2 regions of the Thermaerobacter litoralis genome follow, and region 1 is predicted to be linked to the other one. Evidence: predicted binding sites of a transcription regulator. Region 1 holds the regulator's gene; the other holds the start of a gene.

Region 1 (4,637 bases):
GCTACGCGACCCTGGACTACCACCTGGAGGGGTACCGGGAGTCCGACCTGGTGCGCCTGGACGTGCTGGTGGCCGGGGAGCTGGTGGACGCCCTGTCGGTCATCGTCCACCGGGACAAGGCCTACGCCCGGGGCCGCGCCCTGGTGGAGCGGCTCAAGGAACTGATCCCTCGCCAGCTCTTCGAGGTGCCGATCCAGGCCGCGGTGGGTTCCCGGGTCATCGCCCGGGAGACCATCCGCGCCCTGAAGAAGAACGTGCTCGCCAAGTGCTACGGCGGCGACGTCACCCGCAAGCGCAAGCTGCTGGAGAAGCAGAAGGAAGGCAAGAAGCGGATGAAGCAGGTGGGCCGGGTGGAGATCCCCCAGGAGGCCTTCATGGCCGTGTTGCGGGTGGACGAGCCCCGGGGAGGCGGGGGCCGGTGAGCCGGCGACGGGGCGCGGGGACGAACCCGGCCCCGGCGGCGGGGCGCGCCCAGGAGGCGATCGCCGCTGGCGGCTCCTGGCCCGAGTGGGACGCCGGCCCCGCCCTGTACATCCACGTCCCCTATTGCCGCCAGCGCTGCCACTACTGCGACTTCAACACCTACCTGCTGGACCCTGAGGGCAAGGCGCGCTACCTGGCGGCCCTGGAGCGGGAGCTGGCCCTGCTGGCCGCCGATCCCGCCCTCACCCGGCCGCTGGTGTCGGTCTTCGTGGGCGGGGGGACCCCGTCGATCCTGGAGCCGGCCGAGCTGGAGCGGCTGCTGGCCGCGGTGCGCCGCCACTTCGCCCTGGCCCCGGGGGCCGAGATCACGGTGGAGTGCAACCCCGGCACCCTGGACGGCGACCGGCTGCGGGCCCTGCGGGAGGGCGGGGTGACCCGGCTCAGCCTGGGGCTGCAGGCCGTGCAGGACGAGCTCCTGCAGGCCATCGGCCGCGACCACACCTGGGCGGACTTCTGCGCCACCTACGACCGGGTGCGGCGGGCCGGGTTCGACAACGTGAACGTGGACCTGATCTTCGGCCTGCCCGGCCAGACCCTGGCCCAGTGGGAGGCGTCCCTGGAGGCGGTGATCGCCCTGGCGCCCGAGCACGTCTCCTGCTACGGCCTGGAACTGCACCCGGGCACGCCCTTCCACCGGCGGTGGGAGGCCGGCCAGCTGGACCTGCCCGGGGAGGACGAGGAGCGGGCCATGTTCGACCGGGCCGGCGAGCGGCTAGGGGCGGCCGGGTTCGTCCGGTACGAGATCTCGAACTTCGCCCGGCCGGGCCGGGAGTCCGTCCACAACCGGGTTTACTGGCTCAACGGTTCGTACCTGGGCGCCGGCCCCGGGGCCTGGTCCTGCTGGCAGGGCGAGCGGCGGCGGAACTGGCTCCACCCCGTGGCCTATGCGGCCTGCCTGGAGGCGGGACGGTCGCCCGTCGACCTGCGGGAGCCCGTCGGCCGGCGGCAGGCCATGGAGGACACCATGATCCTGGGCCTGCGCCTGGCGGCGGGGGTCGACGAGGCCCGCTTCGCCCGGCGCTTCGGGCTCACCCCCCAGGAGGCCTTCCCGGAGGCCGTCCGCCGGCTGCTGGCGGAGGGCTGGCTCGTCCGGGAGGGCGGCCGGCTGCGCCTGGCCCCGCACGCGGTCCCGGTGGCCAACAGCGTGCTGGAGCACTTCGTCGCCACAGGGGACGAACCGGCCGAGGCCGGCCGCTGACCGCCCACCATCCCCTTCCGCCAGCAGGCCGGGGGCCGACCACCCATCCCGGCCGCTGCCCCCACCCGTCCATACCCCTCCTCCGGGGCGCCGGCCATCCATGGCGCCGGCACCGCCCGTGGCCACGCCGCCCGCCGGCGGCAGGCCGCAGCGGGCCGGGGCCGACGGGCCGGGGCCGGATCGTCCCGGGACGGCGACGCATTGACGCAGGCCGCCCGCGGTGCTACCTTGTAAAGAGGATCGTTAGCACTCTCGGATATCGAGTGCTAATCCGGCCCGGTGTCCGGGAGGCAGCTCGGCCTCCGCCGGGCGGGCCCGGGCAGCTCACAGGGCGGCCCTTAAGGGCCGCGGGCCGCCAGCGCGCCAGGGCCGTCCCGGAGCCGAGGGGGGATCGCCATGGACCGGCGCAAGCAACAGGTCCTCAAGGCCGTGGTAGAGGACTACGTCGACACGGCGGAGCCCGTCGGCTCCCGCACCCTGGCCCGCAAGTACGGGCTGGGGGTGAGCCCGGCCACCATCCGCAACGAGATGGCGGACCTGGAGGAGATGGGTTTCCTCGAGCAACCCCACACCTCCGCCGGGCGGATCCCGTCCGACCGCGGCTACCGCTTCTTCGTCGACATGCTGATGGACACCGTGGTGCCGCCGCCGGAACTGGTCGAGCGGCTGCGCCGCCTGTACGCCGAGCGGGTCGACCAGGTGGGCCGCCTCTTGCGGCAGACGGCCCAGGTCCTCAGCGAGGCGACGGACTGCTTGGCCCTGGTCGAGGCGCCGCGGGTGGAACCGGTCACCTTCCGGCACCTGCAGGTGCTGCCCCTCAGCGAGCGCCGAGCGGTGCTGGTCCTGGTGACCGACGAGGGCCTGGTGCAGCAGCGGCTGCTGGACCTGCCCGAGCCGGCCAGCGAGGCCGACCTGCAGCGGATCTCCGCCGTCCTGACCCGGCGCCTGGCGGGGCTCACCCTGGACCGGGTGGGGCACACGGTGCTGCGGGAGCTCTACGAGGAGCTGGCGGCCTGCGGCGCCCTGCTGGAGGTGGCGCTGGAGGCCCTGCGGCCGCCGGCCTCCGACGACGACCATCCCGTCTTCGTCCTGGGCACCCGCCGGCTCTTCCGCCAGCCGGAGTTCCAGGACCTGGAGCGGGCCCAGGCGGTGCTGGGCCTGGTGGAGCGGCAGGAGCTGGTGCGGGATCTCCTGGGCCGGCAGGGCAACGAGGAACTGGTGATCACCATCGGGCACGAGAACCCGTATCCGGATCTGTACGACTGCAGCGTGGTCAGCGCCACGTACCGTCTGGGCGGTGAGGTGGCCGGTCGCATCGCCGTCCTCGGCCCCAAGCGGATGCACTACCCCCGGATCACCAGCCTGATGGAGCTGCTGGCGCAGCTGTTGACGGAGGCCCTTGAGCGCACGGTGCGGTGACCGGACCCGCCGCCGGATGGATGGCCCGTCCCTGCCAGCCGGTGGCGGGGCTTTTTTGTCCGGGACCGGCCGGCGACGGGCGACGGGAAGGAGGCAGGGCCCATCGTGACAGAGGACGCGACAGGCGCGACGCGGACGAACCCCCAGGAGCCGGACCCCGCCGCGACTCCCCCGGGGACGGCCGGCGGGCGCGCCCCGGAGGCTCCCGCCGCGGAGGACCCGGCCGGGGAGGCCCTGGACCTGGAGCAGGCCCGGGCCGCCCTGGCGGCGGCCCGCCAGGAGTTGGCGGAAGCGAGGGCCGAGGCGGAGGCGGCCCGTTCCGAGGCCGCGGCCGCCCGGGCGGCGGCGGACGCCGCCCGCCGCCGGGCCGACGAGGCCCTGGACCAGCTGCGGCGGCTCCAGGCCGATTTCACCAACTACCGGCGGCGCATGCTGGAAGAGCAGGGGCGCTGGCGCCAGGAGGCCGAGGCCGAACTGGCCCGGTCCCTGCTGCCCGTGGTCGACAACCTGGAACGGGCGCTGGCTGCCGCCGGCGACGACGGCCATCCCCTGGCCCAGGGGGTCGCCATGGTCCACCGCCAGTTCCTGGACGTGTTGCGCCAGGCGGGGGTCGAACCCATCGAGGCCCAGGGCCAGCCCTTCGACCCCTACCGGCATGAGGCGGTGGCCCGGGTGGAGACCGACGCGCACCCCGACGGCACGGTGATCGAGGTCTTCCAACGGGGTTACCTTTACCGGGGACGAACCCTGCGCCCGGCCATGGTCAAGGTGGCGGTGGCCCCGCCGGCGGCCGCCGGTGCCGGTGGAGACGGGGCCGGGGCGGCTGCGGCGCCGCCGTCGCCGGAGGGGGTCCCCGCAGGAGCTGGTGACGGGACGCCCCCCGAGGAGGGCAGCGCCGGAGGGACCGGCCCGGGATCAACGGCGGGCCGGGCCGGCGGCGAAGAAGGCAGGGGGAAGACACCCGGTACGCCCATGATGGAGGCTGGGTCCTAGAGGAGGCGACGTGGCATGGGCAAGGTGGTGGGCATCGACCTGGGCACGACCAACTCGGTGGTGGCGGTGCTGGAGGGCGGCGAGCCCACGGTGATCACCAACGCCGAGGGCAGCCGCCTGACCCCGTCGGTGGTCGGCTGGTCGAAGGGCGGCGAGCTGCTGGTCGGCCAGGTGGCCAAGCGCCAGGCCGTCACCAACCCCGAGCGCACCATCTTCTCGATCAAGCGCTTCATGGGGCGCCGCTTCAGCGAGGTGCGGGACGAGGCCGGCCGGGTCCCTTACAAGGTGGTGGAGGGGCCCAACGGTGACGCCCGGGTGGAGGTGGACGGCAAGCTCTACTCGCCGGAGGAGATCTCGGCCATGATCCTGCGCAAGCTCAAGCAGGACGCCGAGGCCTACCTGGGCGAGCCGGTCACCCAGGCGGTCATCACCGTCCCCGCCTACTTCAACGACGCCCAGCGCCAGGCGACGAAGAACGCCGGCCGCATCGCGGGCCTGGAGGTCTTGCGCATCATCAACGAGCCCACGGCGGCGGCCCTGGCCT
Region 2 (4,637 bases), on a different contig from region 1:
TGCCCGTACTGGGAGCCGAAGTCGAGGATCACCACCCGCTCGTCCGGTTCCACCAGGGACGTGGCGGCTTCGCTGCCGGTCACGGCCATCGCTCCTTCCTGCAGAGCGCCGTTGGGGTGCACGACGCCATTCTAGCAGGCGGGGCCGGGGAAAAAGCAGGCGGGGTCCCCGCCTGGGACGCGGGGACCCCGCCCGGATTCCGCCCACGGGTTCGGGCGCTGCGCCGCCGGTTCCGCGGTCCGCCCCAGGTTCCGGCGATCTGCCGGCGGCTGCGGCGGGCCGCACGGCCGGTGGGCCGGGCCGAACGGCCGCGGCGGACAGAGCGGGCTGCGACGGGCTCAGAAGTCCATGTCGCCCATGCCGCCGCCCGCCGCCTCCTTCTTGTCCTCGGGCAGGTCGGCCACCAGCGACTCGGTGGTCAGCACCATGGCCGCGATGCTGGCGGCGTTCTGCAGCGCCGAGCGGGTCACCTTGGCCGGGTCGACGATCCCGCGGGCGAACATGTCGCCGTACTCGCCCGTCAGCGCGTCGAAGCCCTCGTTGTCGGGCAGCTGCTTGACCCGCTCGACGACCACGGAGCCCTCCAGACCGGCGTTGGTCGCGATCTGGCGCAGCGGCTCCTCCAGGGCGCGGCGGACGATCTCGATGCCCATCCGCTCGTCCTCGTTCTTGGCCTCGACCTTGTCGAGGGCCTTGATGGCGTGCACCAGGGTGGCGCCGCCGCCGGGCACGATGCCCTCCTCCACCGCCGCCCGGGTCGCCGACAGGGCGTCCTCGATGCGGTACTTCTTCTCCTTCAGCTCCACCTCGGTGGCCGCACCGACCTTGATCACGGCCACGCCGCCGGCCAGCTTGGCCAGCCGCTCCTGCAGCTTCTCGCGGTCGAAGTCCGAGGTGGTCTCCTCGATCTGCCGCTTGATGACGTTGATGCGGGCCTTGATCTTCTGCGGGTCGCCGGCGCCCTCGACGATGGTCGTGTTCTCCTTCTCCACGACCACCTTCTTCGCCCGGCCGAACATGTCGGGGGTCACATTCTCCAGCTTGATGCCCAGGTCTTCGGAGACCACCTGGCCGCCGGTGAGGATGGCGATGTCCTCCAGCATGGCCTTGCGCCGGTCGCCGAAGCCGGGGGCCTTGACGGCGCAGGACTGCAGGGTGCCGCGGATCTTGTTCACCACCAGGGTGGCCAGGGCCTCACCCTCCACGTCCTCGGCGATGATCAGCAGCGGCTTGCCCCGCTCCACCACCCGCTGGAGGACCGGCAGCAGGTCGTTGACCGAGGAGATCTTCCGGTCGGTGATCAGGATGAAGGGATCCTCCAGCACGGCCTCCATGGCCTCGGGGTCGGTGACGAAGTACGGCGACAGGTAACCCCGGTCGAACTGCATACCCTCGACGACCTCGACGGTCGTTTCCAGGGTCTTGCTCTCCTCGACCGTGATCACGCCGTCCTTGCCGACCTTCTCCATGGCGTCGGCGATCATCTTGCCGATCTCTTCGTCATTGGCCGAGATGGAGGCCACCTGCTGGGTCGCGGCCTTGGTCTCGACGGGCTTGGCGATCCGCTTGATCTCCTCGACGACGGCGGCGACGGCCTTCTCGATGCCCCGCTTGACCAGGATCGGGTTGGCGCCGGCCGCCACCACCTTCATGCCCTCCCGGACCATGGCCTGGCCCAGGACGATGGCGGTGGTGGTGCCGTCACCGGCCACGTCGTTGGTCTTGGTCGCCACCTCCGTCAGGAGCTTGGCGCCCATGTTCTCGAAGGGGTCCTTGAGCTCGATGTCCCGGGCGATGGTCACGCCGTCGTTGGTGATGGTGGGCGAGCCGAACTTCTTCTCCAGGACCACGTTGCGCCCCTTGGGGCCCAGCGTGATCTTGACGGCGTTGGCGACGGTGTTCAGCCCCTTCTCGAGGCTGCGCCGCGCCTGCTCGTTGAAGACCAGCTGCTTCGGCATGCCGCTCTCCCTCCTCGGTCACTGCACGATGGCCAGGATGTCCCGCTCGCTGAGGATCAGCAGCTCCTCGTCGTCCAGCTTGACCTCGGTGCCGGCGTACTTGGAGAAGATCACCCGGTCACCTTCCTTGACCTCGAGGGGAACCTTCTGGCCATTCTCGAGGATGCGGCCCGTCCCCACGGCCAGGACCTCACCCTGCTGGGGCTTCTCCTTGGCCGTGTCCGGCAGGATGATCCCGCCCTTGGTCCGCTCCTCCTCCTCCAGCACCTTGACGACCACCCGGTCGCCGAGAGGGCGCAGCTTCACCGAAACGGTCCCTCCCTTGGGCTGCGGCTGAACGCTCACCGCCGTCCACCTCCCTGAAGTCCGGCAGGTTGGTCCCGGGGCGCCCGGCCACAGCGGTTGGATGATGGTTTGAGGTGTCGTTTCGGCCGGTGGGCGCAGCCCCCGGGCCGCGAGACGCCTGTCCTGTTAGCACTCCCTTGCGGGGAGTGCTAAGCCACCGACTATGGTAAGGCGGCCAGAAACGGTCGTCAAGCCCCGATTTGGCCGCCCCTCCCAATGTTGCCGCTTATCCTGTTCCCGGTTGACCCGCCGCTTATGCACCGGCATCGACCCGGCTGCACCGGCAGGCACCCGGCCGGCGCCCCCGGCGGAGCCGTTGGTCCGATTGGCGGGCCGGGATCACCCGGACCGGGACGCGCCCGCCGGCCGGTCGCCGCGGCCTTGATCAGCCGGGCTGAGCCCCGGCGCCGGGGCCCGCCAAGCCAGGGTGGGCGGGGCCGGGGCTGTGGTGACCGGAAGGACCCGGGCCGGTACCAGCGGGCCCGGGGCCGTCCCCATGCCCGTGGCCGCCCCCGTGCAGGATGGCCAGGGCATGTTCCAGCAGCGGCTCCAGGGCCTCCAGGCACTCGGCCACCCCCCGGGGGCTGCCCGGCAGGTTGACGATCAGCGTCCGGCCGCGGATCCCCGCCACCGCCCGGGACAGGTAGGCCATGGGGTTCTGCGCCCCCGTCACGGCCCGCATCCGCTCGGCCAGCCCCGGCACCACCCGTTCCACCACATCCAATGTGGCCTCGGGCGTCACATCCCGCGGCCCCAGGCCCGTGCCCCCGGTGGTCAGGATCAGGTCCGGGACGAACCCGCCGGCGGCGCCGCCCCGGCGAAGATCCGAAATGCCTCCCGGTGGCTCGCCGGCGTCCCTCCCGCCGCCCGGCGCCGCGGCCGCTCCGCCGCCCGGCGCCACGGTCGCCCCCCCACCCGGCGCCACGGCGGCCCCCCCGTCCGGCGCCACGGCGGGCCGGGCACCGGGCACCGGCCGGCCCGCTGCCACCGCCTCCAGCCAGCGGGCGATGGCCTGCCGGTCGTCGGGGACGACCCCCCGGGCCACCACGGTGGCCCCCCGCCGGGCCGCCCAGCGAGCCAGGTAGTCGCCGCTGGCGTCCTGGCGCCAGCCCTGGCTGACGCCGTCGCTGACGGTGAGGATCGCCACCTGCACGGTCTGCACCTCCGCCCCCGGCCCGATCCGCCCGGCCGGATCCCCGGGCCCGTTCGTCCGGTGGAACCCGCCGGCCCCGCCCCCCGGCGGGGTCATCAGGCCGGTCCGGCCCCGGAGCGGCCGCCGTCCGGCCCCCAAGGGCCGCTGCCCGGCCCCCCTTGGCTGGCGACCGGCCCCGCCGGGCCGGCGGCCGGCCCCACCGGATCGCCCAGGCTCTCCCAGGCCGGTTCGTCCGGGCGCACGTACTCGCCGCTGCGCCCGCCCGCCTTGCGCACCAGCCGGATGTCCTCGATCACCATGCCCTTGTCCAGGGCCTTGCACATGTCGTAGAGGGTGAGGGCGGCCACGGCCACCGCCGTCAGGGCCTCCATCTCCACCCCCGTGCGGGCGGCGGTGCGGGCGGTGGCCTGGATCTCCACCGCCTCCGGGCCCAACCGGAAGTCGACGCGCACCGCGTCCAGGGGCAGGGGGTGGCAGAGGGGAATCAGGCGGCCCGTCTCCTTGGCCGCCAGGATCCCGGCCACCCGGGCGACGGCCCAGACGTCGCCCTTGGGCACGTCGCCCGCCCGCAGCCGGGCCAGGGTGGCCGCCGCCATGCGCACCCGGCCCCGGGCCACGGCCTCCCGGACCGTCACCGCCTTGCCGCTGGTGTCGACCATGCGGGCCTGGCCGCGGGCATCCAGGTGGGTCCAGCCGGGCCCCGCCGCCTCGTTCACCAGGGGATCACCTCCACCTCGGCGCCGGCGGGCAGGCCGTCGATGTCCCGGGGCAGGTGGACGAGCCCCTGGGCACCGGCCAGGGCGGTGATCAGGCCCGACTTGCGGGGCTGGGGCCGGGCGCCGTACTCGCCGCCCCGCCAGATCAGGGCCACCGGCACGTACTCCTCCCGGTCCGGCGGCCGGCGCAGGGCCGTCTCCAGCCGTGCGCGGATCCGGGGGCCGGGACCCGGCTGGGGCTCCAGGCCCAGCCAGCGCTGGAGCAGCGGCCGGACCAGCAGGCGGTACACCACCAGGGCCGAGACCGGGTTGCCCGGCAGGCCGAACACCGGCTTGCGCCCGGCCATGGCGAAGAGGGTGGGCTTGCCGGGCTTGAGGGCGATCCCGTGGAGGATCACCCCCGGCGGCTCCAGTTCCGCCGCCAGCTGGGCGGTCAGGTCCCGCTCCCCGACGGAGCTGCCGCCG

The links. The regulator HrcA, encoded in region 1, represses chaperone genes, less so after heat shock. The targets are predictions, from matches to a motif close to TGTTAGCACTCNNNNNNNNNGAGTGCTAACA.
Region 2: the regulator HrcA is predicted to act here: its motif matches at 2,428-2,458, upstream of groES (co-chaperone GroES).

The regions. Positions count from the first base shown of each region.
Region 1 covers NZ_BAAIES010000009.1:578,633-583,269, reverse strand. Annotated here, with positions in the region: gene lepA (translation elongation factor 4) at 1-422, shown strand, start outside; gene hemW (radical SAM family heme chaperone HemW) at 419-1,681, shown strand; gene hrcA (heat-inducible transcriptional repressor HrcA) at 2,078-3,100, shown strand; gene grpE (nucleotide exchange factor GrpE) at 3,206-4,093, shown strand; gene dnaK (molecular chaperone DnaK) at 4,109-4,637, shown strand, end outside.
Region 2 covers NZ_BAAIES010000011.1:103,229-107,865, forward strand. Annotated here, with positions in the region: gene guaA (glutamine-hydrolyzing GMP synthase) at 1-83, opposite strand, end outside; gene groL (chaperonin GroEL) at 339-1,958, opposite strand; gene groES (co-chaperone GroES) at 1,977-2,303, opposite strand; gene ACYQ02_RS11175 (MogA/MoaB family molybdenum cofactor biosynthesis protein) at 2,689-3,456, opposite strand; gene moaC (cyclic pyranopterin monophosphate synthase MoaC) at 3,552-4,115, opposite strand; gene ACYQ02_RS11185 (molybdopterin molybdotransferase MoeA) at 4,169-4,637, opposite strand, start outside.